Linked DNA regions of Cyanobium sp. PCC 7001. The protein of the gene in region 1 interacts with the protein of each later gene in a pairwise test. Links are inferred from orthologs where the notes say so. Each region holds a gene or a part of one and is shown in the gene's direction. Other genes may lie near its edges. The genes, in order: CPCC7001_RS07165 and ftsZ.

Region 1 (15,049 bases):
CCAGCAGGGTGGGAGCGATGCGCCGCCGCTCGGGATCGCACTGGCCGCCATGGAGGATCTGGCCGCGCCGGCGGGCCCCTTCCAGCAGCTCCGCCAGGCGGGCGTACTGGGCCTCATTGACGATGGTGCCCAGGTCGGGTGAAGCCAGCGGATCAGGCCCGTAGAACCGCGTGAGCTCCTGGGAGAGGCCCTCCACCAGCGCCTGCCGCACCGGGGCCTCCACCAGCAGATGGTCCGGAGCGATGCAGGTCTGCCCGGCATTGAGGCCCTTGCCCCAGGCCAGCCGCCGGGCCGTGACCGCCAGGTCAGCGTCGGCGAGCACGATGGCGGGGCTCTTGCCTCCCAGTTCCAGAGTCACCGGCGTGAGGTGGCGCGCCGCGGCCGCCATCACCAGCCGGCCCACCCGGCCGCCGCCGGTGAACAGGATGTGGTCGAAGCGGTTCTCCAGCAGGGCGGCGGCCGTGGCCCCATCCCCGGTCACCACCTGCACCACGGCGGCGGGGAAGTGCTCGGCCACGGCCCTCGCCAGCAGGGCCGCTGTGCGGGGGGCATGTTCGGAGGGCTTGAGCACCACCGTGTTTCCCGCCGCCAGGGCGCTCACCAGGGGGTGCAGACACAGCTGGGCCGGGTAGTTCCAGGGGCCGATGATCAGCACGCAGCCGAGGGGTTCCGGCTGCACCCAGGCCCGGCCGGGGCGCAGGGGCAGATCCACCGGCACCCGGCTGGGCGCCATCCAGCGGCGCAGGTGCCGTCGGGTGTGGCGCAGTTCCTGCCGCACGGCCACCAGCTCGAACTGGGCCTCCATGGCGGGTTTGCCCAGGTCGGCGGCCAGCGCCTCGCGGATGGCCTGCTCCTGGCTGTCGAGCAGCTGCCCGAGCCGTTCGAGCTGCTCGAGCCGCCAGGCGAGGCTCCTGGTGGCCCCTTCGCTCACCGGTTCACGCATCACCGCGATCGGCACGCTGAGCAGCGCGCTCGGGGCGGCGGCGGGGCTGTCCACGGTCACGGGGTTGGAAGCTGGCATGGGGGCAGTCTCACGGATCTGCGGGGGCGACTGCGGCCCCGCCGCAGCCCGCGCTCAGCCGGCGGGGCGCCGGCTGATCACCGCGAAGAAGGGATCGCCGTGGCCGCCCAGCCAGCCCAGCGGCCCCCGGGCCCGGGTGGCCTCGGCGATCAGCTCGGGCGGATCCCAGCCCTGGGCGAGCAGCACCCGCGCCACGTAGGCCAGGTGGTCGCGATCGCCGCCATCGGTCCAGATCTGGGGTGCCTTCTGAAAGAACATCCGGTTGGAGAACGCCACGATCACCTGACCGTGGGGACGCACGACCCGCAGCAGCTCGGCAGCCACGGCCTCGGGCTGTTGCAGGTACTGCCAGCCGGCCACGATCAGGGCGGCATCCACGCTGGCTGTGTCGAGCGGAAGCCGCTGGTGCTGGTTCAGGTCCTGCACCCAGTGGCTGTCCAGGCGGGGGTTGGCCTCCAGCTCACGCCCGTTGAGGCCGTGGCCGATCACCCGGTCGTAGCGGATCTCTTCGGGCAGGTGGCTCACCCAGCTGCTCATCAGGTCGAGCACCGTGGCGCAGGGGGGAATCCGCTCGCGGTAGAGCTGGGTGAGCCGGGTGCGGAAGGCTTCGTCCAGGTGCTGGACGAAGCGTGGTTCCGCATAGAAGAGGGCGTCGTCACCGGCATCGAGCTTGAAGCGCTCCGCGTCGCTGAGCACCGGCACTGCCAGGGCCGGCCTGGACCCGGATCCATCGGAGAGCGCCATGGCCGCGGCAGCGAAGGCGGCTGCAGTGTGGCGCGCCGGTGGAGCCGAACGCGGCCATCCCTGAGCCGAGTGCCGCGGCCCCGGGGTGCCGCCGGAGAGAAGAGCCCTTGACGAGACTTGAACTCGTGACCTCTCCCTTACCAAGGGAGTGCTCTACCGCTGAGCTACAAGGGCGTGTGGTGGATGGGCCGGGTTGGATTTGAACCAACGTAGGCAGAGCCAGCGGATTTACAGTCCGCCCCCATTAACCACTCGGGCACCGACCCGAACCACACCGCACGAACTTACCAGCCGACCACCCCGGCCCCTGACGCCCTTTCAATGCAGCTGCTCGCCCTCCACGGCCCCAACCTCAATCTCCTGGGTCTGCGCGAGCCCGGCCTCTACGGCAGCGCCACGCTGGAGCAGATCGACGCTTCCCTCGCCGAACGGGCCGCCGCTTTGGGGGTGGATCTGGCCTGCTTCCAGAGCAACCACGAAGGGGCCCTGGTGGACCGCATCCACCAGGCCCGCGGCCAGGTGGACGGCATCCTCATCAATGCGGCCGCGTACACCCACACCTCGGTGGCGATCCGTGATGCCCTGCTGGCGGTGGCCATCCCCTATGTGGAAGTGCATCTGAGCAACGTTCATGCCCGCGAAACCTTTCGCCATCACTCCCACCTGGCCGACAAGGCGGTGGGGGTGATCTGCGGCTTCGGGGCCGGCAGCTACCGTCTCGCCCTCGAGGGCCTGGTGGCCCACCTGCGCGCCATGGCGTCATGACCCTCTCCGCTCCGGCGGCGCCCGGGAGCGGCGTCGCCCGCATCCGCTGGCTGGCCCGCCCGAGCAGCGCGGCCTGGCTGGAGCAGGCGCTGGCCCATCCCGAGCTGGTGCTGATCGACCATGCCCACTGCGAGCGCAAGGCGGCCGGCGCCGCGCTGCAGCTGATGTTCCGCTACCCCGGCGATCACGCTCTGGCGGCCGTGCTCAGCCCCCTGGCCCGGGAGGAGCTGGAGCACTTCGAGCAACTGCTGGCCCTGTTGCAGCGCCGGGGCATCGCCCTGCGCCCGCTGGCGGCCCCTCCCTACGGGGCTGAGCTGGCCCGCGCCGTGCGGCGCCAGGAGCCGGAGCGCAGGCTCGACAGCTTCCTGGTGGCCGGTCTGATCGAGGCCCGCAGCCATGAGCGCATGGCCCTGCTGGCCGAGCACAGCCCTGACGCCGAACTCAGGGCCCTCTATGGCGCCCTGCTGGCCAGTGAAGCCCGCCATTTCGGCCTCTACTGGGTGCTGTGCGAGCAGCGCTGGCCACGGCAGCGTGTGCAGGAGCGGCTGGAGCAGCTGGCTGCGCTGGAGGCCTCACTGCTGGCCAGCCTCCACCCCCAACCGCGCATGCACAGCTGACATCCCCGTTGCACCCTCAGCCGGCCGTGGCGGTGAGGGCATCCAGCAGCGGATAGCGCTCGGCGATGGCATCGCCGGTGAAGCGGGCCACCCAGCCCTCGGGATTATGGAAGAAGCGCAGGGCGCAGAACCGGGGCTCCGGCCCCATGTCGAACCAGTGGCGGGTGCCGGCCGGCACGGCGATCCAGTCGCCGGCTTCGCAGAGCACCTGCAGCACCTCCTCGCCGATGTGGAGGCAGAAGAGGCCGCAGCCCTCCACGAAGAAACGCACTTCGTCCTCGGCGTGGATGTGCTCGGCCAGGAACTTCTGCCGCAGGGCCCCGCGCTCCGGATGGTCGGGCGTGAGGCGGATGGCATCCACGCTCGGGTAGGCGCCGCCCTCCTGCACCCGCGCCACCTCGTCGGCGTAGGCCGAGAGGATGGAGGCCTGCTCGGCACCGGCCTCGAGGCGGGCCCGGGCCGGCCAGCGCTGGAAGCGGATGCCGCGCGCGGCCAGCTCGGCGGCGATGCGCTGCGGATCGCTGCTGCGCAGCAGCGGTTCGGGCGGATCCTGCGGGGTGGCAGGGTGCCGGTAGAGGGCCAACAACGTCATGGCGTCCGCGCCGCTTGCTCCAACCTTAGAAACGGCCCCGCCCGGACTCGTGCTGGTGGGGGTGGGGCCGGGGGATCCCGACCTGCTCACAGTGGCGGCGGTGCGGGCCCTGCAGGCCGCGGCGGTGGTGGCCTTCCCGGTGGCCCGGGAGGGCGGGGAGGGGATGGCCGCCGCCATCGCCGCCCCCTGGCTGGGGGAGCACCAGCGCCGCCTGCCGCTGCTGTTTCCGATGGTGGCCGAGGCCGCTCCCCGGCTCGCGGCCTGGCAGGCCGCGGCCGACACCCTCGCCGCCGAGGTGGCGGCCGGCCAGGCGGTGGTGCTGCTCTGCGAGGGCGACGTGTCGCTGTTCGCCAGCAGCAGCTATGTGCTGCTGGCCCTGCGCCGACGCCACCCGGCCTGCCCGGTGCGGCTCATTCCGGGGATCCCGGCGGTGGCCGCGGCGGCGGCGGCCGGCGCCTGGCCCCTGGCACTGCAGCAGGAGGGGCTGCTGATCCGCCCCACCCCCGACACGGAGGCCGAACTGGCGGTGCTGCTGGCGGCCTCGGCCGCCTCGGCCACGGTGCTGGCCCTGCTCAAGCTGGGCCAGCGCTGGCGCTGGGTGCGGCCGCTGCTGGAGCGTCGCGGCCTGCTGCAGCAGGCCCTCTTCGCCCAGCGGGTGGGCTGGCCCGACCAGCGGCTGGCTTGCGCCGATGCGGTGCCGGCGGCGGAGCAGCCCTACTTCTCGCTGCTGCTGATCCGGCAGAGCTGGCCGGCGGTGCTGCCCTAGGTCAGAGCGACTGCCGGGCCCGCTCCAGCAGCGCCAGGGCTTCCGCCGGGGTGGGGGCCCGCATCAGGTCGTGGCGCAGCTGGGGAGCGCCGGGAAAACCTGTGCAGGTCCAGCCCATGTGCTTGCGGGCGATCAGCAGACCGTGGTCGCCCTTGGCGGCCACCAGGGCCTGCAGCTGTTCGGCGGCCAGGGCGATGCGCTCGGCCGCTCCCGGGGTGGGTGGAATCGGCTGGCCGCTTAGGGCGGCGTCGATCTGGCCCACCAGCCACGGGGCGCCCATGCTGCCCCGCCCCACCATCAGACCGTCGCAGCCGGTGGCCGCCAGGCAGTGCAGGGCGCCCTCCGGGGTGTTCACATCGCCGTTGGCGACCACCGGGATGGTCAGAGCCCGTTTCACGGCGGCGATCGCCCCCCAGTCGGCCCGGCCCCGGAAGCCCTGCTCGCGGGTGCGGCCGTGCAGGGTGAGCAGCTGGGCGCCGGCGTCCTGCAGCTGGCGGCACCAACTCACCGGATCGGCATCGCTGCCGCACCAGCCCAGGCGGGTCTTCACCGTGACCGGGATGGCTACGGCCGCTGCCACCGCCTCCACGATGCGGGCGGCCAGGTGGGGGTCGCGGATCAGACCACTGCCGCCGCCCTTGCGGGCGATCTTCTTCACCGGGCAGCCCATGTTGATGTCGATCAGGAAGGCACCCGCGGCTTCGGCGCGGCGGGCGGCATCGGCCATGGCGGCGGGGCGGTGGTCGAACAACTGCACCCCGATCGGCCCGCTCTCGCTGCCCAGCTCCTCCACCTTCTGCACCCCGTGCCCCAGCTCCAGGCTGGTGGCGTTCACCATCTCGGTGAACAGCAGGGCATCGGGGGCCCAGCGCCGCACCAGGCTTCGGAAGATGCGATCGCTCACTCCGGCCAGGGGCGACTGCAGCACCCGGCAGCGCAGCTGCCGCGGCGTGCCGCGGCCGTCGAGCACCAGCGGATCGCGGCGCAGGGAGGCGGACAGCCCCAGGGGCGTGGCGTGGCTGGCAATCATTGGGGCTGATTCTCGGATGAGGCCGTGCTTTCCCCTGCCACCCCCGCCGAAGCCGCCCCCGGGGCCGGGCCCTGGCCCCTCAGCCGGGCGCTGCTGGAGGCGGTGCTGGCCGACCGCACCAGCGACCGCTTCGTGTGCGAGCTGATCTGGCCGCGCCTGGGTTACGGGCTCGATGGTTCCGGCACCTGGAGCGCGGGCCCGGCGACGGAGGCCAGCTGGCGGGAGTCGTTCCCCACAGAACCGCAGTTCATCGCCGAGCGGCCGGCCAGCGTGGCGCTCACCCGCTCGATCCCCAAGGAACACAAGCAGTTGCTCAAGGAGCAGCTGGGCTTCGCGGGCTACCGGATCGGAGGCCTCTATCCGCGCCGCACCCGCCGCGCCACCGCCGTGAACTGGCTGCTGGCCCACCTGGCCGCCCGGGGGGAGCCGCTGCCGGAGCAGGGTCCGCTGCCGCCGCTGCTGCCCGAGCCGGCCGATCCGGTGGCCGGCCACCCCGGCGACCTGCCGGTCGCCTGAGCCCTGCTCTGTAGGGTCAAGACACGACAGACGTTGCGATAACTCCTTTGGCCTTACCGGTCGTCGCCATCATCGGCCGCCCCAACGTGGGCAAGTCCACCCTGGTGAACCGGCTCTGCCGCAGCCGCGAGGCCATCGTGCACGACCAGCCCGGCGTGACCCGCGACCGCACCTACCAGGAGGGCTTCTGGGGGGATCGCACCTTCCGGGTGGTGGACACCGGCGGGCTGGTGTTCGACGACGACAGTGAATTCCTGCCCGAGATCCGCGAGCAGGCCAACCTGGCCCTGGCCGAGGCCTCGGTGGCCCTGGTGATCGTGGACGGCCAGCAGGGCTGCACCGCCGCCGACGAGGCGATCGCCGCCTGGCTGCGGGGCCAGAACGTGCCGGTGCTGCTGGCGGTGAACAAGTGCGAGTCGCCCGAGGCCGGCCTGGCCATGGCGGCCGAATTCTGGGGCCTGGGGCTGGGGGAGCCCCATCCGATCTCCGCCATCCACGGTGCCGGCACCGGCGATCTGCTCGATCAGGTGATCGGCCATCTCCCGCCCACCCAGGACGAGGAGGGGGAGGAGCCGATCCAGCTGGCGATCATCGGCCGCCCCAACGTGGGGAAATCCAGCCTGCTCAATGCGGTGTGCGGCGAGAACCGGGCGATCGTGAGCCCGATCCGCGGCACCACCCGCGACACGATCGACACCACGATCGAGCGGGAGGGCAAGACCTGGAAACTGCTGGACACCGCCGGCATCCGCCGCCGCCGTTCGGTGAACTACGGGCCGGAGTTCTTCGGCATCAACCGCAGCTTCAAGGCGATCGAGCGCAGCGATGTGTGCGTGCTGGTGATCGATGCCCTCGACGGCGTCACCGAACAGGATCAGCGGCTCGCCGGTCGCATCGAGGAGGACGGGCGTGCCTGCGTGGTGGTGGTGAACAAGTGGGACGCCATTGAAAAGGACAGCCACACCATGCCGGCGATGGAGAAGGAGCTCCGCGCCAAGCTCTACTTTCTCGACTGGGCGCCGATGCTGTTCACCTCGGCCCTCAGCGGCCAGCGGGTGCAGGCCATCTTCCCCCTGGCGCTGCTGGCCGTGGAGCAGCACCGCCGCCGGGTCACCACCTCGGTGGTGAATGAGGTGCTCACCGAGGCCCTCAGCTGGCGCACGCCTCCCACCAGCCGCGGCGGCCGTCAGGGGCGCCTTTACTACGGCACCCAGGTGGCGGTTCGGCCGCCCAGCTTCACCCTGTTCGTGAACGACCCGAAGCTGTTCGGCGACACCTACCGCCGCTATGTGGAGCGCCAGATCCGGGAGGGGCTGGGCTTCGAGGGCACGCCGATCAAGCTGTTCTGGCGGGGCAAGCAGCAGCGCGATGCCGAGCGCGACCTCGCCCGCCAGCAGAATCGCGGCCGCTGAGCGTCCTGCCGGTGGACATCCTGCGCCAGATGCCGATCGGCCAGTTCGTGGCCGAGGACCCCGGGGCGGGCCGCCGCAGCTGGCTGCGGGCCCTGGATCCCCGCCTCAAGCTGGCCTGGACCGTGGCCTTCCTGGTGACCCCGATCCTGGCCGGGCCGATCTGGCGGCTGAGCCTGGTAGGGCTGCTGCTGCTGATCACCGCGGTGTGCGGCCTGCCCTGGCGGCTGTGGCGCCGCAGCCTGCCCCTGCTGCTGGTGCTGGCCCTGCTGGTGGGCGGGCTGGCGGCATTGCTGCCCGCCGGCAGCGTGGCGCCGGCCCCGCTGGAGCGTCCCCCCGCGGAGGTGCGGCTGGTGACGGGCTCACCGCTGGAGGCACCGCCGGAGCGGTCTGGCCTCCCCTGGGATCTGGTGCGCTGGGGACCGGTGGAGCTGGGGCCCATCGAGCTGGGTCCGCTGGTGATCAGCCGCCGCTCGGCCGAGCTCGGCCTCAACGGTGCCACCCTGCTGTTCACCCTGGTGCACAGCGCCAATCTGCTGCTGCTCAGCACGCCCCCCGAGCAGTTGGTGTGGTCGTTCAGCTGGGTGCTGGCGCCGCTGGCCCGCCTGGGCTGGCCGGTGGAGCGGCTCGGATTCACCCTGCTGCTCTCCCTGCGGTTCCTGCCGCTGGTGCAGGAGGAGCTGCAGAACCTGCTGCGGGCCCTGGCCACCCGGGCGGTGAACCTGCGGCGCCTGGGCTGGCGCCCGTCCCTCGGGCTGGTGCTGGTGGTGGGTGAGCGGCTGCTGGCCAACCTGCTGCTGCGGGCCGAACAGGGGGCTGAGGCCCTGCTGGCCCGCGGCGGCACCTGGCAGGCGGCCGAACAGCTGCACCGCCCCGGCCGTCCGTACCGGCTCGGCAATCTGCTCGGCGCGGTTGTGCTGGCGATCCTGCTGGTGCTCCGTTGGAAAGTCGGTGCTCTTTAATACCCCACAGATCCCGCGGCTGAGTGACCACCGAGCGCTACCTCAACCACCCCACCTTCGGGATGCTCTACAGGGTCGCCCCTGTGGCGGAAGGGCGCGATCTGTACGCCACGCTGTATGCCCAGCGCATCTTCTTTGTGGTGACCCTGCAGCCGAGGGGGGCCAGCTTCGAGGTGGTTCCCCTGATGGATGCCCGCCACTACGCCGAGCAGAACCTGGCCCGGGTCCGGCGCGACGGGCCCGAGGCCCAGGCTCACTGGCGACAGCTCTTTGACCAGACCTTCATCTGATCGTCCGGCCCCGGAAGCCGCAGCTGCTCGGTTGCCGGATTCGGAGAACCGTGGCCTGGCAGCCCGCTTGGAGGCGATCCGTGCCCAGCTGCCGCCCAGCTGCCGGCTGCTGGCGGTGAGCAAGGGCCATCCCGCCGCCGCCATCCGCGCCGCCGTGGCGGCCGGGCAGCGCAGCTTCGGGGAGAGCCGGCTCCAGGAGGCCATGGCCAAGCAGGACGCTCTGGCCGATCTGGGTCCGCTCGACTGGCATTTCATCGGCCGGCTGCAGGCCAACAAGGCCCGCGGGGTGCTGCGCCGTTTCGGCACCATCCACTCGCTGGACAGCGTGGCCCTGGCCCAGCGCCTGGCCCGCATCGCCGCCGAGGAGGAGCGCAGCCCGGCCGTGCTGTTCCAGGTGAAGTTCCGCCCCGACCCCGCCAAGACCGGCTTCGAGCCCGAGGCCCTGCGGGCCCGCTGGCAGGAGCTGTCCGCTCTGCCGGCCCTGCGGCCTGTCGGGCTGATGACCATCGCCCCCATGGGGCTGGAGGCTGCTGAACGACGGGCCCTGTTCCAGGAGTGCGCCGCCCTGGCGGCCGAGCTGGGTCTGCCGGAGCGTTCGATGGGCATGAGTGGCGACTGGCCCGAGGCCGTGACCGCCGGCAGCACCTGGGTGCGGCTGGGCAGCAGCCTCTTTGGTGACCGCCCATCCCAGAATCTTGCGATCCCTGACGTGGGACGCTATTCAGGATGAAAGCACCCCAAGAGGATCGCTCCGTGTCGTTGTTCTCCCGTCTGCGTGCCGTCGTCTCCGGCGATGACTACCTCGATGGGGACTACGACGAAGAGCTGGATTACGCCGGCGAGGAGATGCAGGACCCCGCCCCGCCCACCAGTCGGAGCAGTGCGCTTGCCCTCAGCTCCGATTTCTCCACGGACGATCCCTTTGCCGGCACCAACGTGATCGGCATGCCGGGGCTCTCCACCTCCGCGGCGGAGGTGACCCTGATGGAGCCCCGCAGCTTCGATGAGATGCCGCGCGCGATCCAGGCCCTGCGCGAGCGCAAGACCGTGATCCTCAATCTCACGATGATGGAGCCCGACCAGGCCCAGCGCGCGGTGGATTTCGTGGCCGGTGGCACCTTCGCCATCGACGGCCACCAGGAGCGGGTGGGGGAGAGCATCTTCCTGTTCGCCCCCAGCTGCGTCACGGTCACCACCGCTGGTGGTGAGGAGATGTCGTCGCCCACCACGGTGTCGCGGGATCTGGGTCACGAGCAGGAAGCAGCCCCGTCCCCGGCCTGGGGCCGGCAGGACACCGCGATCTGAATTCCGATCTGAACCCTGATCTGAACGCCCGCTCCCCATCCCCGTCCGCCCCTGCGGGCACGGCCGTGTTGCCATCCTTCGGTGTGATCGGGCTCGGGCGCATGGCCCAGGCTTTGCTTGTGCCCCTGATCCAGGCGGGCCTGGTGGATCCCGGCGGGGTGCGGGCCGTGGTGGCCAGCCCCGCCTCGGCCGAGCGGCTCTCGGCGCTGTACGGCCTGGCCGTGGCCACCGACCCCAGGGAAGCCTGGATGGCGCCTGTGGTGCTGCTGGCGGTGAAACCCCAGCAGCTGGCGGCGGCGGCCGCCGCCGCGGCGGCGGCGGCGCCGGTGGGCTGCACCGGTGTGCTCGTATCGGTGCTGGCCGGTGTCCCGCTGGCGCGGTTGCAGCGGCTGTTCCCGGGCTGGCGCTGCGTGCGGGCCGTGCCCAACACCCCCTGCCTGGTGGGGCAGGGCCTCACCGGCCTCAGCCTGGCGTCTGAGGTGAGCACCTCGGAGGGGGATCTGATCCAGAGCCTGTTCGCCCAGGTGGGCGAGGTGCACCGACTGCCGGAATCCCAGCTGGATGCCTTCCTGGCGCTCACCTCCTCGGGCCCCGCCTTCGTGGCCCTGGTTGCCGAGGCGATGGCCGATGGGGCCGTGGCGGCGGGTCTGCCGCGGCTGCTGGCCCAGCACCTGGCCCACCGCACCCTGGCGGGCAGTGCCGCCCTGCTGCAGGGGCAGGAGCTCCATCCCGCCCAGCTCAAGGACATGGTGAGTTCGCCGGCGGGCACCACCATCGCCGGCCTGCGCCAGCTGGAGCGTGCCGGCCTGCGTTCAGCCCTGATCGAGGCGGTGCTGGCGGCGGCTGAACGCAGCCGGGAGCTCGGCGCCGACCGCGTGCCCTAGCGGCTGCCCGCCTTGTCCCCCAGCCGGGGTTCGGTGCCGGCCAGCAGCCGGGCCAGGTTGCTGCGATGACGCCAGATCACCAGCCCGCTCGTGAGCAGCGCCAGCACCAGGTAGGGCCAGCGCACGCCCAGCCCCTGGCTCTGGAACCAGCCGAGCATCAGCAGCGGCAGCGCCACCGCGCCCACCACGCTCGAGAGCGACACGATGCGGCTGAGGGTGAGGGTGGTGAGGAACACGCCGAAGCAGGCCAGGCCCACGGGCCAGGCCAGGCCCAGCAGCATGCCGAGGGCCGTGGCCACAGCCTTGCCGCCGCGCCAGCCGAGCCAAGCGGGCCAGGTGTGGCCCGCCAGGGCGGCGAGGCCCGCCGCCACCACACCGCTGTCGATCGCCCAGCCCGTGGGCCCCAGGGGCTGGCCCAGCGGTTCCAGCACCGCCTTGGCCAGGAGCACGGCGGCGGTGCCCTTGAGCACGTCCACCAGAAACACCACCAGGGCCGGACCCTTGCCCACCACGCGCAGCACGTTGGTGGCCCCGGTGGAGCCGGACCCCTCCTGGCGGATGTCCAGGCCCTTCCACCACCGCCCCGCCAGATAGCCGCTGGGGATGGAGCCCAGCAGGTAGCCCGCCAGCAGCAGCGGCAGCACCAGGGTCAGCAGGGGGGGCAGGGCCATGGAACGCAGGGAGGGAGGTGGATGGAGCTCGAGGTCAGTAGAGCTCTTCGTCGTCGATCAGCTCCCCCGGCCCCGGTGCGAAGGCGAGCCAGAGGGGGAACTGGAGGATCGGGATGTCCACCACCTGCTCGGCCGCGTCGACCACGATGAAGGGCAGCTCGCCCCGCTCCTCCAGCCGGTCGGCCCGTTCGATCAGGGCGTCAGGCCGCTCGAACAGCACGATGCCGCTGGTGGGGCCGAAGTCCTCCCGTTCCAGGCCGAGGCTGTCCTGCAGGATGCGGCGCCACTCGCCGAGCCGCTCGGGCTGGCTGGCCAGCACCAGGGTCTGGAACCGGTCGCCGTACAGCTCCCCCAGGATCGCCACGGCGGCGGCCGTGACCAGGGCGTTGCGGCTGCGGCTGCCGCTGCTGGGCTGGGCCCCCCGGCCGCCCTGTTCGAGAAACCAGCTGTCCAGGCTGGCGGCGGCACCGGTCTCCAGGCTGCGGCGCAGCTTCCACGGGTCGGCGTAGAAGTCGGGCTGGCCCTGGAAGGCCGCCAGCCGTTCCCGGATCAGGGCCTCATCGGCGCTGAACAGCCCGGCGGCGGCCACCGGCTGCGCCGGCGCAGGCTCCCCCGCTGCCTGGGCCGCGGCATCGAGGGCCGACGGGGCCACCAGCACCTGCTGGGGCACCAGCTCCACCTGCTCGGCGGCCACCGCCAGGTCCTGCAGGGCCCCCACCAGGTAGTCCTGGAAGCCCTTGAGGCGCCGGGCCACGCCATCGGCCTGGCCGGCGAAACTGCTGCTGATCTCGCGGTTGATCTGATCCCGGCGGGCCTCCAGCTGCCTGATCTCCTCCTCCAGCTGGGTTCGCTGCTGACGCAGCTCCGCCAGGGCCAGCTGCTGCCAGTCCGTGTCGGGAGCCTGGCCAGCAGTGCTGCCGGGATGGTCGGTGCTGGTGTCGGCGGGTGGGCCGGCTTCGCCGGTGGGGGCCGGCTGGGGGATGGGCTCGTCAGGCATCGGGGGCAGGGAGGTGGCTCAGATGACGGTCGAGTTGCTGGCGCAGGGCCTTGGCATCAAACAACAGCGGCAGCAGGTGCGGGCTCTGCTCTTCGCGGAAATAGAACACCACCGGCAATCCCGGCCAGAACAGACGCCAGTTCTTCCAGGCGCTGTAGGGGAACCGGCGCAGCAGCACGGCCTGGCGCCACACCACCAGGGCCTCCTCCTGGAATTCCAGCCGCAGCAGGGCGGTCTGCACCACCAGGAACAGTCCGAGCAGGCTCACCGCCAGGCTCAGCCAGAGGGCCCCGGCCCACAGAGGTGTCAGACCGAGGCAGGCCAGGCCGACCCCCACCACCCCCAGGGCCACGCCGTAGTGGGCCGGCAGGGTGCCGTCCTCAGCGGCAGGCTGCGGCGCAGCCCGGTTCGGGAGGTCGGCAGCGGTGGCATCCGAAGGGGAGGTTGGAGGGTTCGTCATGGTGGGGAGCAACGGGGACGGGGCATCAGTGATCTGGCATCGGGCTCGGTGCATCAGAGGCCGGACATCGGCGGCCATAGATCAAGGGCCGTGGTTCAGGGAAGAGCAGCAACCGAACCCCATCAACCAAACACCATCAACCAAACAGCACCTTGGTGAGCAGGGCATCCATCAGCGCCACCGTGACCAGGATCATCACCACGGCGCCGGTGGTGCTGGTGCCCACCTCCTTGGGGCCGCCCCGGGTGGTGAGCCCCCAGCCGCAGGCGATCACGGCGATCTGCAGGCCGAACACCAGGGCCTTCACCAGCATGAACGGGAGATCCTCCGGCTGCATCCAGGTGCGCACCGAGGTCCAGAACACGCTGGGGGGAATGTTGTAGAGCAGCGAGCTGCTGAGCTGCCCCGACCAGATCCCCACACCGAAGAACAGCAGGCACTGCACCGGCGCCATCACCACCATCGCCAGCACCCGGGGCACCACCAGGTACTGCACCGGATCGGTGCGCAGCATGGTGATGGCGTCGATCTGCTCGGTCACCTTCATGGTGCCGAGCTGGGCGGCATAGGCGGTGGCCACCTTGCCGGTGAGCAGGGTGGCGGTGAGCAGGGGGGCGATCTCGCGGGAGAGGCCCAGGGCCAGCAGGCCACCCACGGCGGCATTCGCGCCCTGCTTGGAGAGCTCGGCCACCACCTGGATGTTGAACACGGTGCCGGCTGCCAGGGCCGTGATCACCACGATCAGGAAGCTGCCAGGCCCGGCCTCCAGCAGCTCCTGCATCAGGTCGTTGAGACCGATGCGGCCCCGGGCGATGGCGCTGATTGCCTGGCCGCCGATCATGCAACTCACGCTCAGCCGCTGCAGCCAGCGGGGCAGGCGAAGCGGCCTGAACTGAGTGAAGGAGCGGCTCATGCGGACCGGGGCAGACGGCGGGGCCAGTGGCGCATCACCACCAGGCCCAGCACCACCAGCAGTGCCGGGATCAGGCCCATGCACAGCCGGATGGTCGCCAGGGCGCTGGCGGGTTGCTCCGGGTTGGGCAGGGCCTCGTTATAGCCACTGGCGGTGAGCAGAACCCCGAGCAGGGCGATCACCACGCTGATGCACACCTTCTGGGCCAGCACCATCCAGGCGCTGTACTGGCCGGCGGGTTTCTCCGGATCGGCATCGATCGCATCGGGCAGCAGCGACCACGGGATCAGGTAGGCGGTGGAGGCGCCGATGCCGGCGACCACGATCGTGCCCAGCAGCAGCAGCATCTTGATGGCATTGCCCGGCCAGGCCAACGCCCCGAGGGTGCTGTCCAGGGGCTGGAGCAGCATCACCAGCAGGCAGGCGGCGATCCAGAGGCCACCGCCGTAGCGCAGGGCCGTGAGGCGGCCGCACCGGTGGGACACCGCGGTCCAGAGCCAGAGGCCGCCCAGGGAGCTCACCAGGAACGGCAGGAGGATCAGCTTGCTGATGCCCTCGGGCACCTCCATCACCACCGGCAGGAAGAACAGCGACACCGCCTGCATCAGCTGCAGGGAGCACCAGAGCAGGAGATAGAGCCCCAGCACCATGCCGAAGCGGCCGTTGCGCAGCACCCGCCGCAGCAGCCGCCGGGTGGTGCCCGTGGACCGTTCCGGCCGCTGGCACTGCCGGGCCGCCGGCATCAGCCCCCAGCCGCAGAGGAGGGCGGAGGCCGTGATGATCAGCCCCGCCACCAGGCCCACCGGCAGATAGCTGCTGGCGTCGCTGAGGTTGCGCACCAGCACGCCGGCCAGGAGCGCCGCGGTGACCGTGGCCAGGATCGAACCGGTGAAGCGGGCCGTGTTGAGCCGCGTGCGCAGCGACACGTCGGTGGTGAGCTCCGCGGCCAGGGCCGTGTAGGGGAGGTTGACGCAGGTGTAGAGGCTGTTGGCCACCACCGAGATCAGCAGGAAGATGGTGAACTTGGTCCACACGTTCTGCCAGGGAGGCAGCCACCACATGGCGGCCATGGCCACCCCGAGGGGGGCCGCACTCCAGAGGATCCAG
Region 2 (15,241 bases), 180 kb from region 1 along the record:
GGCGCTGGACAGGGAAAGCGTCCGGACCCCAGGCGATGGGTTGGTACATTGGCGCGGATCACGGCGGGCGTCGCCAAGTGGTTAAGGCAGCGGCTTGTGGCGCCGCCATTCGGGGGTTCGAATCCCCTCGCTCGCCCTCTTTTTTCACTGCTGATTTCACTGCTGAGACTTCCTCACTGCTGACAGATCAGCCAGGCGCGCTGGTCAGGTAAGGGCGTCCAACAGACGGCCGCCGCCGCACCGCACCGGATCGGCGCAGGGCAGCCCTGTGGACAGCTCCACCTCAGCGCACGCCCGTTGGGCCGCCCCCGGCTCGAGGCCGGCCGTGTTCAGCGCCACCGCCCGCACCCGCGGCCGCCTCCCATCCGGCCGCGCCAGGGCGGCCAGGGCCTCCACCGCCGTGATCAGCTCCCCCAGGGGCGGGATTGCCAGGGCGGGAAGACCCTTGATGTGGCGCTGGCCGGCCCGGTGCACCAGCAGCAGATCGGTGGGCTGGCTGCCGCGCAGCAGGGGCAGGGTGGCGGTGGAGCCGGGGTGGGCCAGCGACCCCTGCCCCTCCACCAGCAGCAGAGCGGCCGGGCCCAGGTCCCGGCCCGCCTCCAGCACCGCGGCCTCCACGGCACCGGCGGCGTAGTCCACCCGCACCGCATCGAGCGGTACCCCCGCGCCGGAGATCAGGATTCCCGCCTGGCCCGTGCCCACGAAGCGGGCCTCCAGCCCCCGGCGCCGGGCCTCGGCCAGCAGCTCCAGGCAGGCGCTCATCTTGCCCACGGCCATGTCGCTGCCCACGGCCAGCAGGCGGCGGCAGGGCAGGGCGGCCGCCCGGGCCGCGGCCACCGCCAGAGCGGCAGGCTCCTGGCGCAGGTCCCAGATCCAGGCCTGCGGATGGCGGAGGGCGGCCAGTTCGGGATCCGCCGCGATGCGGCTGTGCAGGCCGCTGGCCACCGAGAGGCCGGCCCGCAGCGCCGCCGCCACATCGGCCCGCGCCTCCCCAGGCAGCTGGCCCCCCGAGGGGGCCAGCCCGATCACCGCCACTTCCGGGCCCAGCGGCAGGGCCTCCGCCACGCTCCCCACCACGGGCACCGCCCGCTCGATGCCGGTCACGGCCTCCAGGCTGGCGCCGGCATGGCGGGGATCCACCACCGCCACGATCGGCCCCGGGCGGTAACGCAGCAGGGCCAGCCCCGTCTTGCCGGAGAGGTTGTCGAGCCCCCCATGGAGCAGCACCACCACCGGCGCCTCCGGCCGCAGCGGCCCGGCGGCGCTGCCCTGCCAGGCGGCGGGCACGGCGATGCCGAGGCCAGGCTGCCGCGGCAGCTGCAGCTGGTCAGCGGCGCAGTGCAGCCCGGTGAAGGGGTCGTCCACCAGGTTGAGGTGGCTGTCGAGATCCGGCCAGCGCACGAGGGGCAGCAGCTGGGCGGCGGCCCCGTTCAGCAGGGAGCCGTCGGAGTAGCAGCCCAGCATCAGCCCGAGCCCGAGCCGCCGGGCGGTGCGGGCCATCAGCAGCGCCTCGCTCAGCCCGCCGCTCTTGAGCAGCTTGATGTTGATCCCGTCCACGTGGGGGGCCAGGCGCAGCAGGTCGTCCAGGCCCCAGCAGCTCTCATCCGCCACCAGGGGCAGGGGGCAGTGGGGATGGAGGGCAGCGAAGCCCGCGGTGTCGCAGGCCGGATCGGGGTGGGGTGCCAGCGGCTGCTCCAGCAGCACCACCCCGTGGGCCTCCAGCAGCGGCAGCATCGCCAGGGCCTGCTCCAGGGTCCAGCCGCCGTTGGCATCCACCTGCAGCTCACAGGCCACGCCCGTGTCCTGCCGTCGTTGCCGCAGCGCCGCCGCCACCGCCGTCAGCAGGGCGCGGTCGTGGTCCACACCGTCCGGACTGCCCAGCTTGAGCTTGATGCGGGTGGCGGGGAGCTGCTGCCACCAGCGCGCGAGCCGCGCCAGCACAGCCTCGGTGGAGCCCAGCCCGAGGGTCACGCTGGTGGCGGCGCAGGCACCCGGATCCAGGCCCCAGAGCCGCCAGAGGGGCTGGCCGAGCCATTTGCCGCGCCAATCGTGCAGCGCCAGATCCAGGCCGCAGCGGGCCGGCGGCGACAATCCGGCCAGCAGCGGCTCCAGCGCCTGCTCCTCCAGAGGCGAGGCCTCGCCGAGCTGCGGCAGCAGCGGCTCCAGTTCAGCGGCGACAGCTTCGGTGGCGTAGTGCCGGTGGCCCGTGTCCAGCCCGCCGGTCTCCCCCCAGCCCCGCAGGCCGTCGTGCTCCACCTCCACCAGCAGGTGCTCCACCGCCGCGGTGACCCCACGGCTGATGGCCAGCGGCACGGCCTTGGTGAGGGTGAAGCGGCGCAGGCGGCAGCGCATCGGCTCGGTGTGCCGGCAGGTCGGGCGTTGGCCTCACGCTGGCATGGATCGACGGCCCTCACCCACCCCAAGAGCGCAGGTCACGCACCCCATGTCGGAAACTGGAGCGATGACGGCCACCCGACTCCAACCCACCGCCGCGATCCAGGCTCCGGCCGCAGCTCCAGCCACGGCTGCGGCCCCGGATCGGCCCGTGCAACGGGGCAGCTACTGGATCACCACCTTCGGCTGCCAGATGAACAAGGCCGATTCCGAGCGCATGGCCGGAATCCTGGAGGCCATGGGCTACCGCGAAGCCGGCGCCGAACTGGAGGCGGATCTGGTGCTCTACAACACCTGCACGATCCGCGACAACGCCGAACAGAAGGTCTACAGCTACCTGGGCCGCCAGGCCCAGCGCAAACGGGCCAACCCCAATCTCACCCTGGTGGTGGCGGGCTGCGTGGCCCAGCAGGAGGGCGAAGCGCTGCTGCGGCGGGTGCCGGAGCTGGATCTGGTGATGGGCCCCCAGCACGCCAACCGGCTGGAGACCCTGCTGAGCCAGGTGGAGCAGGGCCAGCAGGTGGTGGCCACCGAGGAGCACCACATCCTCGAGGACATCACCACCGCCCGCCGCGACAGCAGCGTCTGCGCCTGGGTGAACGTGATCTACGGCTGCAACGAGCGCTGCACCTACTGCGTGGTGCCCTCGGTGCGCGGCCAGGAGCAGAGCCGGTTGCCCGAGGCGATCCGCCTGGAGATGGAGGGGCTGGCCGCCCGGGGCTTCAAGGAGACCACCCTGCTGGGTCAGAACATCGATGCCTACGGCCGCGACCTGCCCGGCATCACCCCGGAGGGCCGCCGCCGCCACACCCTCACCGATCTGCTCCAGTTCGTGCACGATGTTGAGGGCATCGAGCGGATCCGTTTCGCCACCAGCCATCCGCGCTACTTCACCGAGCGGCTGATCGACGCCTGCGCCGCCCTGCCCAAGGTCTGCGAGCACTTCCACATCCCCTTCCAGAGCGGTGATGACGCCGTGCTCAAGGCGATGGCCCGCGGCTACACGGTGGAGCGCTACCGGCGCATCGTCCACCGCATCCGCGAACGCATGCCCGATGCCGCCATCAGCGCGGATGTGATCGTGGCCTTCCCCGGCGAGACCGACGCCCAGTTCCGCAACACCCTGCGCCTGGTGGAGGAGATCGGCTTCGACCAGGTGAACACCGCCGCCTACTCGCCACGGCCCAACACCCCCGCCGCCGACTGGCCCGATCAGCTGAGCGAGGCGGTGAAGGTGGAGCGGCTGCGGGAGCTCAATGCCCTGGTGGAGCAGCAGGCCCGTCGCCGCAGCGCCCGCTACGCCGGCCGCACCGAGCAGGTGCTGGTGGAGGGCACCAACCCGCGGGATCCTTCCCAGCGCATGGGCCGCACCCGCACCAACCGGCTCACCTTCTTCCCGGCGCTGCGCCCCGATGGCCGTGCGGTGGAGCCGGGCGATCTGGTGAACGTGCGCATCGAGGAGGTGCGGGCCTTCTCGCTGAGCGGCACACTGGCCTGAGTTTCAGCCCGCTGGGGCTGGTTCGCCCGCGATGCCCCCTGAGCCCAGCCCCGTCGCGAACCCCGGCCCGGTCCGCGTGGGCCTGGTGTTCGGTGGAGCCTCCGGCGAGCACGCCATCTCCATCCGGTCGGCGGCCACCGTCGCCGCGGCCCTGCGCCGCGGCGAGAACGGGCGGCGCTATGCGGTGAGCTGCTTCTACATCGACCCCCAGGGGCGCTGGTGGGGGCCGGAGCTGGCCGAGCAGGTGCTGGACCAGGGCACGCCAGCCAGCCCGGAACAGCTGGCCTCCGCCCCGGCCCGTCCGGGTTTTCAGGGATTCCCCACAGGCGCCCTGGCCATGGAGGTGTGGTTCCCGGTGCTGCATGGGCCCAACGGGGAGGACGGCACGATCCAGGGCCTGTTCACCCTGATGCAGGTGCCCTTCGTGGGCTCGGGCGTGCTCGGCTCTGCCGTGGGGATGGACAAACAGGCGATGAAGGCCGCCCTGGCGGCCGCAGAGCTGCCCCAGGTGCCCTACGCCTGCGTGGAGGCGGGCGAGCTGGAGGCCGACCCGGCGGCGGTGCTGGAGCGGCTGGAGCGGCAGCTGGGCTACCCCTGCTTCGTGAAGCCGGCCAACCTGGGGTCGTCGGTGGGCATCAGCAAGGCCACCGACCGCGACGGTCTGCTTGCCGGGCTGCGCAGCGCCGCCGCCCTCGACCCGCGTCTGGTGGTGGAGCAGGGCGTCACGGCACGGGAGCTGGAGTGCGCCGTGCGCGGCGGCGGCCCCCGGCCGCTGGAAGCCTCCGTACTGGGCGAGATCCGCTACGACGCGGACTGGTACGACTACGCCACCAAGTACAGCGAGGGACGGAGCCACACCGTGATCCCCGCCGATGTGCCCGAGGGCATCGCCGCCCAGGCGCGCGGCATGGCCCTCGAGGCCTGCCGGGCGCTGAACGCCTCGGGGCTGGCCAGGGTGGATTTCTTCTACACGGCGCCAGCGCCTGGAGATGGGGGTGAAGGCCGGCTCTGGCTCAATGAGATCAACACCCTGCCGGGATTCACCAGCCAGAGCATGTACCCCATGCTGTGGGAGGCCTCGGGTGTGCCTCTGGACACCCTGGTGGATGGGCTGATCACGGCGGCACGAGACTGGCCCCGTCCGGCGTTGCAGATGGGAGGACTCCCGGCATGATTCACGGCTTGCTCTGGCTGCCGCTGCTGCTCATCTTCGTGCTGCTCACCACCCTGGGGTGGCTGGAGCGGCGGCGGCAGCACCTGTTCCGCGCCTGGGCCGAAGGGGCCGAGCTGGCCAAGCTGGATGGCTGCGGCGCCGCGCGCCTCGTGGATGGGGTACTGAGCTGGAGCACCTTCTCGGCGGGTCAGCTGGCGGAGAAGGACCGGTTCGTGATCAAGCAGCTGGAACTGGTGGAACTGCTGGCCCTCGGCTCCGGGGAGGCTCCCCTCACCGAGGAGGCCCAGGGTGCCTGCAGGCTCCGGCTGGTGGGCGGTGGTGAGCAGAAGGATCTGCCCTTCTCCGATGCCGAACGCGCCCGCCGCTGGATGGCCGAACTGATGGCCCGCTCCCGCTGCGAGCTGTGACCCAGACGCGAACCCTTCCCCCCGGAGCCGAACGGCGGCGCCAGCTGCGGCTGCAGCGGCGCCGGGAGCGGCTGCGCAACGCCTGGCGCCTGCTGGTGCTGCTGGGGATCGCCGGCGGCCTCGGCTATGGCCTGCTGCGCCAGGGCTGGAGCCTCACCGGCCCCGGCCAGGTGGAGGTGGTGGGCAGCAGGATGGTGACCCCTGAGCGGGTGATCGAGGCGGCGGGACTCACCTTCCCCCAGCCCCTGCTGACCCTCCAGCCCCGCAAGCTCGCCACCGACCTCTCCGAGACCCTGCCGGTGGAGGAGGTGCAGGTGACCCGGCTGATGGCACCGCCGCGGCTGCGGGTGAGCCTGGTGGACCGCCAGGCCGTGGCCCGGGCCGAACGGCGCACCCCCCAGGGGGTGGAGCGGGGCTATGTGGACCGGCTGGGCCACTGGATGAACAGCCACCAGGGCGAGCTGATGGCCGATGAGGCCACGGCGGGCCTGCTGGTGAAGGGCTGGCAGCCCCGGCACCGGGCCAGCCTCAGCAAGGTGCTGGCGCAACGGACCGTGCTCGGCCCGGATCTCAAGGAGATCCGATTCGCCCCGGAGGGCAGCCTCTGGCTGCGCAGCGCCACCCTCGGGGAGGTGCGGCTCGGGCCCGCCGACGCCCAGCTCACCCGGCGTCTGCAGGTGCTGGACCACCTGGTGGAGACCCTGCCGGCCCAGCTGAAGGGCAAGCGCCTGCGCACCCTGGATCTGAGCGATCCCGAGCAGCCCGAACTCGCCCTGGTGGGCACACCCCCGACCGAGAAGCCGGCGCAACAGCCCTGAAACGGCCCCCGCGACGGGGTTCTGCGGCCAAAAAGCGGCCAATGCTGCGAGGAAACCGGCAAACCGTCGCCAAGCGACAAGGTCAGGACCGCCAGCTACCGACATAATGCAGCCCAGCTCACCGGCACTCCTGCCCCATGGCGCAAGACGACGGCCCCAAGTTCGTGCCGCCGATCCACACCGGTGAACACACCCTGGTTCCTGAAGGCCCCACCGCCAATGGTGCCTCCCTCACCCGTGCCGCCATGACCCATACCCCGACCGCCGCCGCCGGCATTGTTCCCAGCCAGTCGGCCCGCATTGAGGTGATCGGGGTGGGGGGTGGCGGCAGCAATGCCGTCAACCGGATGATCGCCTCCGACCTGCAGGGTCTGGGCTACCGGGTGCTCAACACCGACGCCCAGGCGCTGCTGCAGTCGGCGGCCCAGAAGCGCCTCCAGCTGGGCCAGAAGCTCACCCGGGGCCTGGGGGCCGGCGGCAACCCGGTGATCGGCCAGAAGGCGGCCGAGGAATCGCGGGCGGAACTGCAGGAGTCGCTGCAGGGGGCCGACCTGATCTTCATCGCCGCCGGCATGGGCGGCGGCACCGGCACCGGCGCGGCGCCGATCCTGGCGGAGGTGGCCAAGGAGGTGGGCGCCCTCACCGTGGGCATCGTCACCAAGCCGTTCAGCTTCGAGGGACGCAAGCGCATGCGTCAGGCGGAGGAGGGCATCGCCCGCCTGGCGGAGCACGTAGACACCCTGATCGTGATCCCGAACGATCGGCTGCGCGATGAGATCGCCGGAGCCCCGCTGAACGAGGCCTTCCGCGCCGCCGACGACGTGCTGCGCATGGGGGTGAAGGGCATTAGCGACATCATCACCAGGCCTGGCCTGGTGAACGTGGACTTCGCCGACATCCGCTCGGTGATGTCCGACGCCGGCACGGCCCTGCTGGGCATCGGAGTGGGCTCGGGGCGCAGCCGGGCCAGCGAGGCGGCCCAGGCGGCCATGAGCAGCCCGCTGCTGGAGTCGGCCCGGATCGACGGCGCCAAGGGCTGCGTGATCAACATCAGCGGCGGCAAGGACATGACCCTCGAGGACATGACCACCGCGTCCGAGGTGATCTACGAGGTGGTGGACCCCGAGGCGAACATCATCGTGGGCGCCGTGGTGGACGATCGCCTCGAAGGGGAGATCCACGTGACCGTGATCGCCACCGGCTTCGACGGCGGCACCACGTACCGCACCGATCGGCCGGCCATGAGCTTCACCGGCACCACCCCGTTCACCCCCAGCACCGAAGAGAAGGGCGCCAAGATTCCGCCGTTCCTGCTCAACCGCCAGGGCCGCAGCTCTGAGCAGGACAGCTGAGCAGGACAGCTGAGCAGCCCAGCTGAGCAAGAGCAAGAAAGATCAGTCGCGCCGTTCAGGGCGACTGCTGCCCGAAGAGGGTGACCCGGAGTCCACGCCTGCCCTGAGCATCCCGTGTGGCTGCTCCCTTCCGGTCCTGACCAGGTTTGGGCGTCAGAGCCGCGTGGGTCCGAGTCGGCTGGATGCTAGCAATGCTCCCCTTCGCCCCTCAGCCCCGTGCCGCTGCGCCCCGCCGACCTGGCCCGTCGCAAGCAGGCCGGCCTGCCGATCAGCATCCTCACGGCCTGGGACGCCCTCTCCGGAGCGGTGGTGGCCGAAGCCGGAGCGGATGCCGTGCTGGTGGGTGATTCCCTGGCCATGACGGTGCTGGGCCATGCCACCACCCTGCCCGTCACGCTCGACGAGATGCTGCACCACTGCCGGGCCACGGCCCGCGGCATGGCCAGTGTCTGCTCGCCGGGGCAGGAGCCGCTGCTGATCTGTGATCTGCCCTTTCTCAGCTACCAGTGCGCGCCCGACGACGCGGTGGCGGCGGCCGGTCGGGTGCTGAAGGAGAGTCCCGCGGCCGCCGTGAAGCTGGAGGGGGCCGAACCCGAAACCCTGGCCGTGATCGATCGGCTGGTGCGCAGCGGCATTCCGGTGATGGGCCACGTGGGCCTCACGCCCCAGGCCGTGCATCGCAGCGGCTACCGCCGCCAGGCCGCCGATGCCCCCGGCCAGCAGCGGCTGAAGCGGGAGGCCGAGGCCCTGGAGCGGGCGGGCTGCTTTGCCGTGGTGGTGGAGCACGTGCCGCCGGACGTGGCGGCCGAGCTGCGGGCCGGCCTGGCCATCCCCCTCATCGGTATCGGTGCCGGAGAGGCCTGCGACGGCCAGGTGCGCGTCACCGCCGATCTGCTGGGCCTCACCAGCCGCCAGCCCCCGTTCAGCCCACCGCTGCTGCAGGGGCGGGCCCTGGCCGTGGAAGCCCTGCGGCGTTGGCTGAGCTCCCAGAGCCATCCCACCAGACCCACAGCTCCCGCAGCACCGCATTGCTGAGGGCCAGGCCCTCCGGATCGCTCAACCGCCAGCGCTCCCCCTCCTCCAGCAGCAGCCCACGGGTCATCCACGGCTCCAGCTGCCGCCGCAGCCGCCCCAGCCCCGCGGCGATCGCCATGTCATCCCAGCCCACCTGACGCAGCAGCTCGGGCAGCCGCACCCCCTCGCGGCGGCGCAGACCCACCATCAGCCGCTCATCCAAGGGCATCCCCGGGTCCACCCCGATCTCCGCCATCCCCGCCTCCCCTGCCCCTGCTTCCGCTGCGCCCGAAGTCAGCCAGGCCCGGTAGGCATCGCGGGTGCGGGGCCTGGCCTGCCGTTGGCCCCAGGGAGCGCTGGTGGCCCCCATGCCGAAGCCCCACCAGCCGGCACCGCTCCAGTACACGCGGTTGTGGCGCGAGGCATGGCCCGGCAGGGCGTGGTTGGACACCTCGTAGCGGCCGTACCCTGCCGCCGCCAGCTCCGAGCTGGTGAGCTCCATCAGGTCGGCGGCCAGATCGTCCTGCGGCAGCTCCAGCCGGCCCTGCTCCAGGCGCCGGGCAAACACGGTGCCCGGCTCGATCGTGAGGTCGTACACCGAGAGATGGGGTGCGCCGCTGCCGATCGCCTCCTCCAGCTGCTGGCGCCAGGCGGGCAGGGTCTGGCCCGGCACGGCCTGGATCAGATCCAGGCTCCAGCTGCCCAGCGCACCGCTCCGGTGGGCCTGCCGCAACCAGCCGGCCGCCTCGCGCAGATCGCCGCCGCTGTGGCGTCGGCCCAGCTGCTGCAGCACTCCGTCGTCGAAGCTCTGGCCCCCCAGGCTCACCCGGTTCACCCCCGCGGCCAGATAGCCCCGCAGCCGCTGGCGATCGAAGCTGGCCGGATCCAGTTCCAGGGTGATCTCCGCGCCGGGGGCCAGTCCGAACTGCCGCCGCAGATCCCTCACAAGCTCCCCGATCTGGGTCGGCTCCAGCAGGGAGGGGGTGCCGCCGCCGAAATACACGGTGCTGAGGGGCGTTGCCCCTGGCGCCTGGCCTATCTCACGCCGCAGCAGTGCCAGATAGGCGTCGATCGAGGCGGCGCCGGGCTGACCGGGCGCGGGGCCGGCGCGGTCACCGAGGGGAACGATCGGGAAATCGCAATAGAAGCAGCGCCGGTGGCAGAAGGGGATGTGGAGGTAGGCGCTGCGGGGGGGAAAGGGCACGGCCGAAGGTGCGGAAGCGATCAAGTGCGGTTACCTCTGCCGGCCAAACCGGCCGGTTTCAGGCAAGCTGCGGTGTGGATCGCTCGGGCAGCCACGCACGGCGGGAATGGTGGACTCCCTCATCCTGATCCTGTTCATGGTCTCCGGCGCCGCCGCCGGCTGGCTGGGGGTGGATCTGCTGCCGGAGAACCTGCTGGTGCAGGTGGACAACCCCGAGGGGCTGCGCACCGTGCTGGGGGGATTCGGGGCCTTCTTCGGGCTGATCGCCGGCGTGTTCTTCGGCCAGCTGCGGCGCCGGCTGACGCAGCAGGTGCGCAGCATGCCCACCGACCTGCTGATCAGCCGCGCCGTGGGGCTGATCCTCGGGCTGCTGGTGGCCAACCTGCTGCTGGCCCCGATCCTGCTGCTGCCCCTGCCCTGGGAGGTGGTGTTCGTCAAACCGCTGGCCGCGGTGCTCAGCAACGTGTTCTTCGGGGTGTCGGGCTACAACCTGGCCGAAGTGCACGGCCGCACCCTGCTGCGGCTGTTCAGCCCCGGCACCACCGAGGCCCTGCTGGTGGCGGAGGGGGTGCTGCGGCCGGCGAGCGCCAAGATCCTCGACACCAGCGTGATCATCGACGGCCGCATCCGCGGCCTGCTCGACTCGGGCCTGCTGGAGGGCCAGGTGATCGTGGCCCAGAGCGTGATCGATGAGCTGCAGGCCCTGGCCGACTCGGGCAACGCCGAGAAGCGGGGCCGCGGCCGCCGCGGCCTCAAGCTGCTCAGCGAGCTGCGGGAGCAGTACGGACGGCGGCTGGTGGTGAACAGCACCCGCTACGAGGGCAAGGGGGTGGATGACAAGCTGCAGGAGCTCACCGCGGACACCGGCGGCACCCTGCTCACCACCGACTACAACCTGGCCAAGGTGGCCGAGGTGAAAAGCCTGCGGGTGGTGAACCTCAGCGAGCTGGTGATCGCCCTGCGGCCCGAGGTGCAGCCGGGCGACGAGTTCCAGCTCAAGATCGCCCGCGAGGGCAAGGAGGCCGACCAGGGCGTGGGCTACCTCGATGACGGCACCATGGTGGTGGTGGAGGGAGCCCGGGAGCACATCGGCGAGCGGCTGCCGGTGATCGTCACCGGCGCCCTGCAGAACCCCACCGGCCGGATCGTGTTCGCCCGCAGGGAAGCGGTGGGGCAGAGCGCCGGCGACGGGGCCGCCCCTGGCAACGGCAAGCGCAAGCCGAGGCCTCCCCGCTAGGCTCCGATCCAGTGCCTGCCAGGGTCAACGGATGTCGGTGTCAGCTCCTTACTACGGCGATTCCGCCGTGCTGCGCACCCCGCCGCCCGACCTGCCCTCGCTGCTGCTCAAGGAGCGGATCGTGTACCTCGGTCTGCCCCTGTTCAGCGATGACGAGGCCAAGCGGCAGATGGGCATCGATGTGACCGAGCTGATCATCGCCCAGCTCCTCTACCTGGAGTTCGACAACCCCGAGAAGCCGATCTTCTTCTACATCAACTCCACCGGCACCTCCTGGTTCACCGGAGATGCCATCGGCTTCGAAACCGAGGCCTTCGCCATCGCCGACACGATCCGCTACGTGAAGCCGCCGGTGCACACCATCTGCATCGGCCAGGCCATGGGCACCGCCGCCATGATCCTCAGCGCCGGCACCAAGGGCCAGCGGGCGGCCCTGCCCCACGCCACGATCGTGCTGCACCAGCCCCGTAGCGGCGCCCAGGGCCAGGCCAGCGACATCCAGATCCGCGCCCAGGAGGTGCTGCACAACAAGCGCACCATGCTGCAGATGCTGGCGGACAACACCGGCAAGAGCGTGGAGCAGCTCTCCAAGGATTCCGACCGCATGACCTACCTCACGGCCGAGCAGGCGAAGGACTACGGCCTGATCGACCGGGTGCTCACCAGCCAGAAGGATGTGCCGGCCGGGGTGCCCCTGGCCGCCGGCCGCAGCCCGAGCGGCATCGGCTGAACCGGCAGCGATTCAACCCGTTCCTCTCCAACTCCAACTCCCACTCCCCCGCCGCCACCGAGCCATGCCCATTGGCACCCCCAGCGTTCCCTACCGCCTGCCCGGCAGCCAGTACGAGCGCTGGGTCGACATCTACACCCGCCTGGGGGTGGAGCGGATCCTGTTCATGGGGTCGGAGGTGAACGACGCCGTGGCCAATGCCCTCGTGGCCCAGATGCTGTATCTCGATTCGGAGGACAGCTCCAAGCCGATCTACCTGTACATCAACTCCCCTGGGGGTTCGGTGACGGCCGGTCTGGCCATCTACGACACGATGCAGTACGTCAAGAGCGACGTGGTGACCATCTGCGTGGGCCTGGCCGCGTCGATGGGTGCCTTCCTGCTGGGCGCCGGCACCAAGGGCAAGCGGCTCGCCCTGCCCCACAGCCGCATCATGATTCACCAGCCCCTGGGCGGCACCAGCCAGCGGCAGGCCAGCGACATCGCCATCGAGGCCAAGGAGATCCTGCGCATCAAGGACATGCTCAACCACAGCATGGCCGACATGACCGGCCAGCCCTTCGAGAAGATCGAGAAGGACACTGACCGCGACTACTTCCTCAGCGCCGCCGAGGCCAAGGACTACGGCCTGATCGACAGGGTGATCGCCCATCCCAGCGAGGCCTGAACTCGCACGGTTGGGCCAACGGATGAGCCAACGGATGAGCAACAGGAGCGGGCCGGGCACTTGCGTAAGCTCGACCCTTGCTCCCTGCCTGCGCACCTGCCCGGATGGCCCAGCTCTTCTACGACTCCGACGCCGATCTCAGCCTGCTGGATGGCAAGACGGTGGCCATCATCGGCTACGGCTCCCAGGGCCATGCCCATGCCCTGAACCTCAAGGACAGCGGCGTGAACGTGGTGGTGGGCCTCTACGAGGGCAGCCGTTCCGCCGAGAAGGCCCGGGCCGACGGCCTTGAAGTGCTCAGCGTCGCCGACGCCTGCGCCAAGGCCGACTGGATCATGGTGCTGCTGCCCGATGAGATCCAGAAGACCATCTACGAAAAGGAGATCGCACCGCACCTGAGCGCCGGCAAGGTGCTGAGCTTCGCCCACGGCTTCAACATCCGCTTCGGCCTGATCCAGCCCCCGGCCGATGTGGACGTGGTGATGATCGCGCCGAAGGGTCCGGGCCACACGGTGCGCTGGGAGTACCAGAACGGCATGGGCGTGCCGGCCCTCTTTGCCGTTCAGCAGGACGCCAGCGGCAAGGCCCGCGATCTGGCGATGGCCTATGCCAAGGGCATCGGCGGCACCCGCGCCGGCATCCTCGAGACCAACTTCAAGGAGGAGACCGAGACCGACCTGTTCGGCGAGCAGGCCGTGCTCTGCGGTGGCCTCAGCGAACTGGTGAAGGCCGGCTTCGAGACCCTGGTGGAGGCGGGCTATCAGCCCGAGCTGGCCTACTTCGAGTGCCTGCACGAGGTGAAGCTGATCGTGGACCTGATGGTGAAGGGCGGCCTCACCGCCATGCGCGATTCGATCTCCAACACCGCCGAGTACGGCGACTACGTGAGCGGCCCGCGGCTGATCACCGCCGACACCAAGGCCGAGATGAAGCGCATCCTGGCCGACATCCAGGACGGCACCTTCGCCCGCAACTTCGTGGCCGAATGCGAGGCCGGCAAGCCCGAGATGACCCGGATCCGCGAGCGCGATTCCCAGCATCCGATCGAACAGGTGGGCAAGGGGCTGCGTTCGATGTTCAGCTGGCTGAAGGCCGCCTGAGCCGGAGTCGGGGGCCATGCGCCTCCCGTCCCTTCCCCCCGCGCTGCTCTGGGGCTCCAGCCAGGCCGGCAGCAGCCTCACCCTGGCCGCCACGGCCTGGCTGGTGAGCGGGCTCAGCCCTTCGCCCCTGATCAACAGCCTGCTGCCGGCCTTGGCCACCCTGCCCGTGCTGCTGCCCTTGCAGCGCCGTCCCGCGGGCTACGCACTGCAGCTGGCTGCGGTGCTGGCCCTGCTGGGGGCAGGCATCGGCCAGCTCAGCGGTGGCGTGCCCCGCGCCGTGCTGCTGCCGCTGTGCCTGCTGGCGGTGCTGCTGTTCGGCCTCGGGCTGGAGATGAGCCAGCTGCCCCTGCAGCGCCAGCTGCTGCGCTGGCGGGGCAGCACGATCCAGGGTCTGCGCCGGGGCACCGACCTGGGGGCGCTGCTGGGCCACCTGCTCACCGCCCTGCTGTTCCCGGCGGCGCTGCAGTTCGCGCCGGCCCTGCTGCTCCTGCTGCCCCTGGGCGTGCCCGTGGTGCGCGGGGCCGAGGCTCCGGAGGAACAGCCCCCCGCCGGCGCTGCCGCCCACGCCATTCCCTTCAGCCGCCACGCCGCCCTGCAAGGGCTGCTGTTCGGCAGCCTCTTCGCCCTGCTCCCCCTCTGGGTGCGGCAGGTGGGAGCCGGCAACTGCTTCGACTTCGGCATGGTGCTGGCGGCCTACGGGCTCGGCCGCGGCGTCACGGGGCTGCTGCCGAGCCTGGCCGGCCCCCTGCGCTACGGGCTGATGGCTGCCCTGCTGGCGCTGGGCCAGCTCACGCCCGGCTGGGCCACCGTGCTGCTGTTTCTTCCCCTCGGCGCCCTGGCCGCCGCCAGCGATGCTGCCCTGGTGGAGGCAATGGCTCAGCTGGGAGACGCCCCGTTGCGCTGGCAGGTGCTGCAGCACTCGGGGGCCATCGGCGGCCTGGCGGGCAGCCTGGGCATGGGGCTGCTCAGCCAGGCCCTGGGGCTGGGGCTGGCCCTGCCGCTGCAGCTGCTGGCCTTCCTGGCGGTGGCCTGGCCCCTGGGGCGGCAGGCGCTGCGGCCGGCCCGCCGCTGAGCGATGGGCCCCGAACCGCTCGAACCGCTGCTGCCGCTGGGGGCGGTGATCGCCGCCGCCGCACTCGACCGCCTGCTCGGCGATCCCCGCCGCTGGCTGCATCCGGTGCAGGTGATGGGCTGGCTGATCGGCCGGCTGCGGCAGGGGGCGGAGCTCTGGGCCGGCGACCGGCCGGGGCGGCTGCGCTGGGCCGGCATCGCCATCACCCTGGCGGTGGTGGGCCTGAGTGGGGCGAGCGGCTGGCTGCTGGAGACCTGGGCCAGCGGCAGTGTCCTGGGGCAGGCGGTGCTGGTGATCGCCCTGGCCAGCGCCCTGGCCGGCAGGAGTCTGGAGCAGGAGGTGCAGGCCGTGCTCGCCCTGAGTGAGGTGGAACAGCGGAATCTGGAGCCGGCCCGCCGGCGCCTGAGCTGGATCGTGGGGCGCGACACGGCGGAACTCGACCGCCGCGGGATCCTGCGGGCCCTGGCCGAAACCGCCAGTGAGAACGCCGTGGACGGGCTGTTCGCGCCTCTGTTCTGGATGCTGGTCGGCGCCGCGCTCGGCGGACTGGTGCCCGGGGCGCCGGGTCCTCTGT

Evidence for each region.
Region 2: the proteins of CPCC7001_RS07165 (region 1) and ftsZ interact in binary tests that used the Bacillus subtilis proteins (3 or more experiments, as listed by UniProt). The link is inferred for Cyanobium sp. PCC 7001 from one-to-one orthologs.

The regions. Positions count from the first base shown.
Region 1 is NZ_DS990556.1:1,448,379-1,463,427, reverse strand. Bases 8,466-11,241 are described here. They hold CPCC7001_RS07165 (cell division protein SepF), read left to right. Parts: upstream 8,466-9,465; coding sequence 9,466-10,017; downstream 10,018-11,241. Other genes in these bases: plsY (glycerol-3-phosphate 1-O-acyltransferase PlsY), read right to left, coding at 10,898-11,241; proC (pyrroline-5-carboxylate reductase), read left to right, coding at 10,083-10,901; CPCC7001_RS07170 (YggS family pyridoxal phosphate-dependent enzyme), read left to right, coding at 8,744-9,442; CPCC7001_RS07175 (PipX family protein), read left to right, coding at 8,466-8,712. Outside these bases: CPCC7001_RS07235 (aldehyde dehydrogenase family protein), read right to left, coding at 1-1,021; CPCC7001_RS07230 (methyltransferase domain-containing protein), read right to left, coding at 1,076-1,765; aroQ (type II 3-dehydroquinate dehydratase), read left to right, coding at 2,087-2,530; CPCC7001_RS07210 (tRNA-(ms[2]io[6]A)-hydroxylase), read left to right, coding at 2,527-3,147; CPCC7001_RS07205 (acireductone dioxygenase), read right to left, coding at 3,164-3,739; cobI (precorrin-2 C(20)-methyltransferase), read left to right, coding at 3,738-4,505; tRNA dihydrouridine synthase DusB, read right to left, coding at 4,507-5,535; CPCC7001_RS07190 (DUF1823 family protein), read left to right, coding at 5,560-6,051; ribosome biogenesis GTPase Der, read left to right, coding at 6,099-7,463; CPCC7001_RS07180 (CbiQ family ECF transporter T component), read left to right, coding at 7,475-8,422; more of CPCC7001_RS07175, read left to right, coding at 8,446-8,465; more of plsY, read right to left, coding at 11,242-11,572; CPCC7001_RS07150 (DUF3086 domain-containing protein), read right to left, coding at 11,607-12,569; CPCC7001_RS07145 (DUF3119 family protein), read right to left, coding at 12,562-13,029; CPCC7001_RS07140 (ABC transporter permease), read right to left, coding at 13,166-13,942; CPCC7001_RS07135 (MFS transporter), read right to left, coding at 13,939-15,049. UniProt on the Bacillus subtilis protein: Cell division protein that is part of the divisome complex and is recruited early to the Z-ring. Probably stimulates Z-ring formation, perhaps through the cross-linking of FtsZ protofilaments. Its function overlaps with FtsA.
Region 2 is NZ_DS990556.1:1,270,634-1,285,874, forward strand. What follows is about bases 5,622-8,589. They hold ftsZ (cell division protein FtsZ), read left to right. Parts: upstream 5,622-6,536; coding sequence 6,537-7,643; downstream 7,644-8,589. Other genes in these bases: CPCC7001_RS06280 (cell division protein FtsQ/DivIB), read left to right, coding at 5,622-6,291; panB (3-methyl-2-oxobutanoate hydroxymethyltransferase), read left to right, coding at 7,866-8,589; CPCC7001_RS06295 (coproporphyrinogen-III oxidase family protein), read right to left, coding at 8,566-8,589. In the rest of the region: CPCC7001_RS06255 (DUF1611 domain-containing protein), read right to left, coding at 205-1,230; tRNA (N6-isopentenyl adenosine(37)-C2)-methylthiotransferase MiaB, read left to right, coding at 2,462-3,892; CPCC7001_RS06270 (D-alanine--D-alanine ligase family protein), read left to right, coding at 3,924-5,066; CPCC7001_RS06275 (hypothetical protein), read left to right, coding at 5,063-5,473; more of CPCC7001_RS06280, read left to right, coding at 5,470-5,621; more of panB, read left to right, coding at 8,590-8,678; more of CPCC7001_RS06295, read right to left, coding at 8,590-9,861; CPCC7001_RS06300 (PIN/TRAM domain-containing protein), read left to right, coding at 9,968-11,098; CPCC7001_RS06305 (ATP-dependent Clp protease proteolytic subunit), read left to right, coding at 11,130-11,828; CPCC7001_RS06310 (ATP-dependent Clp protease proteolytic subunit), read left to right, coding at 11,893-12,495; ilvC (ketol-acid reductoisomerase), read left to right, coding at 12,600-13,595; CPCC7001_RS06320 (hypothetical protein), read left to right, coding at 13,612-14,667; adenosylcobinamide-phosphate synthase CbiB, read left to right, coding at 14,671-15,241. UniProt on the Bacillus subtilis protein: Essential cell division protein that forms a contractile ring structure (Z ring) at the future cell division site. The regulation of the ring assembly controls the timing and the location of cell division.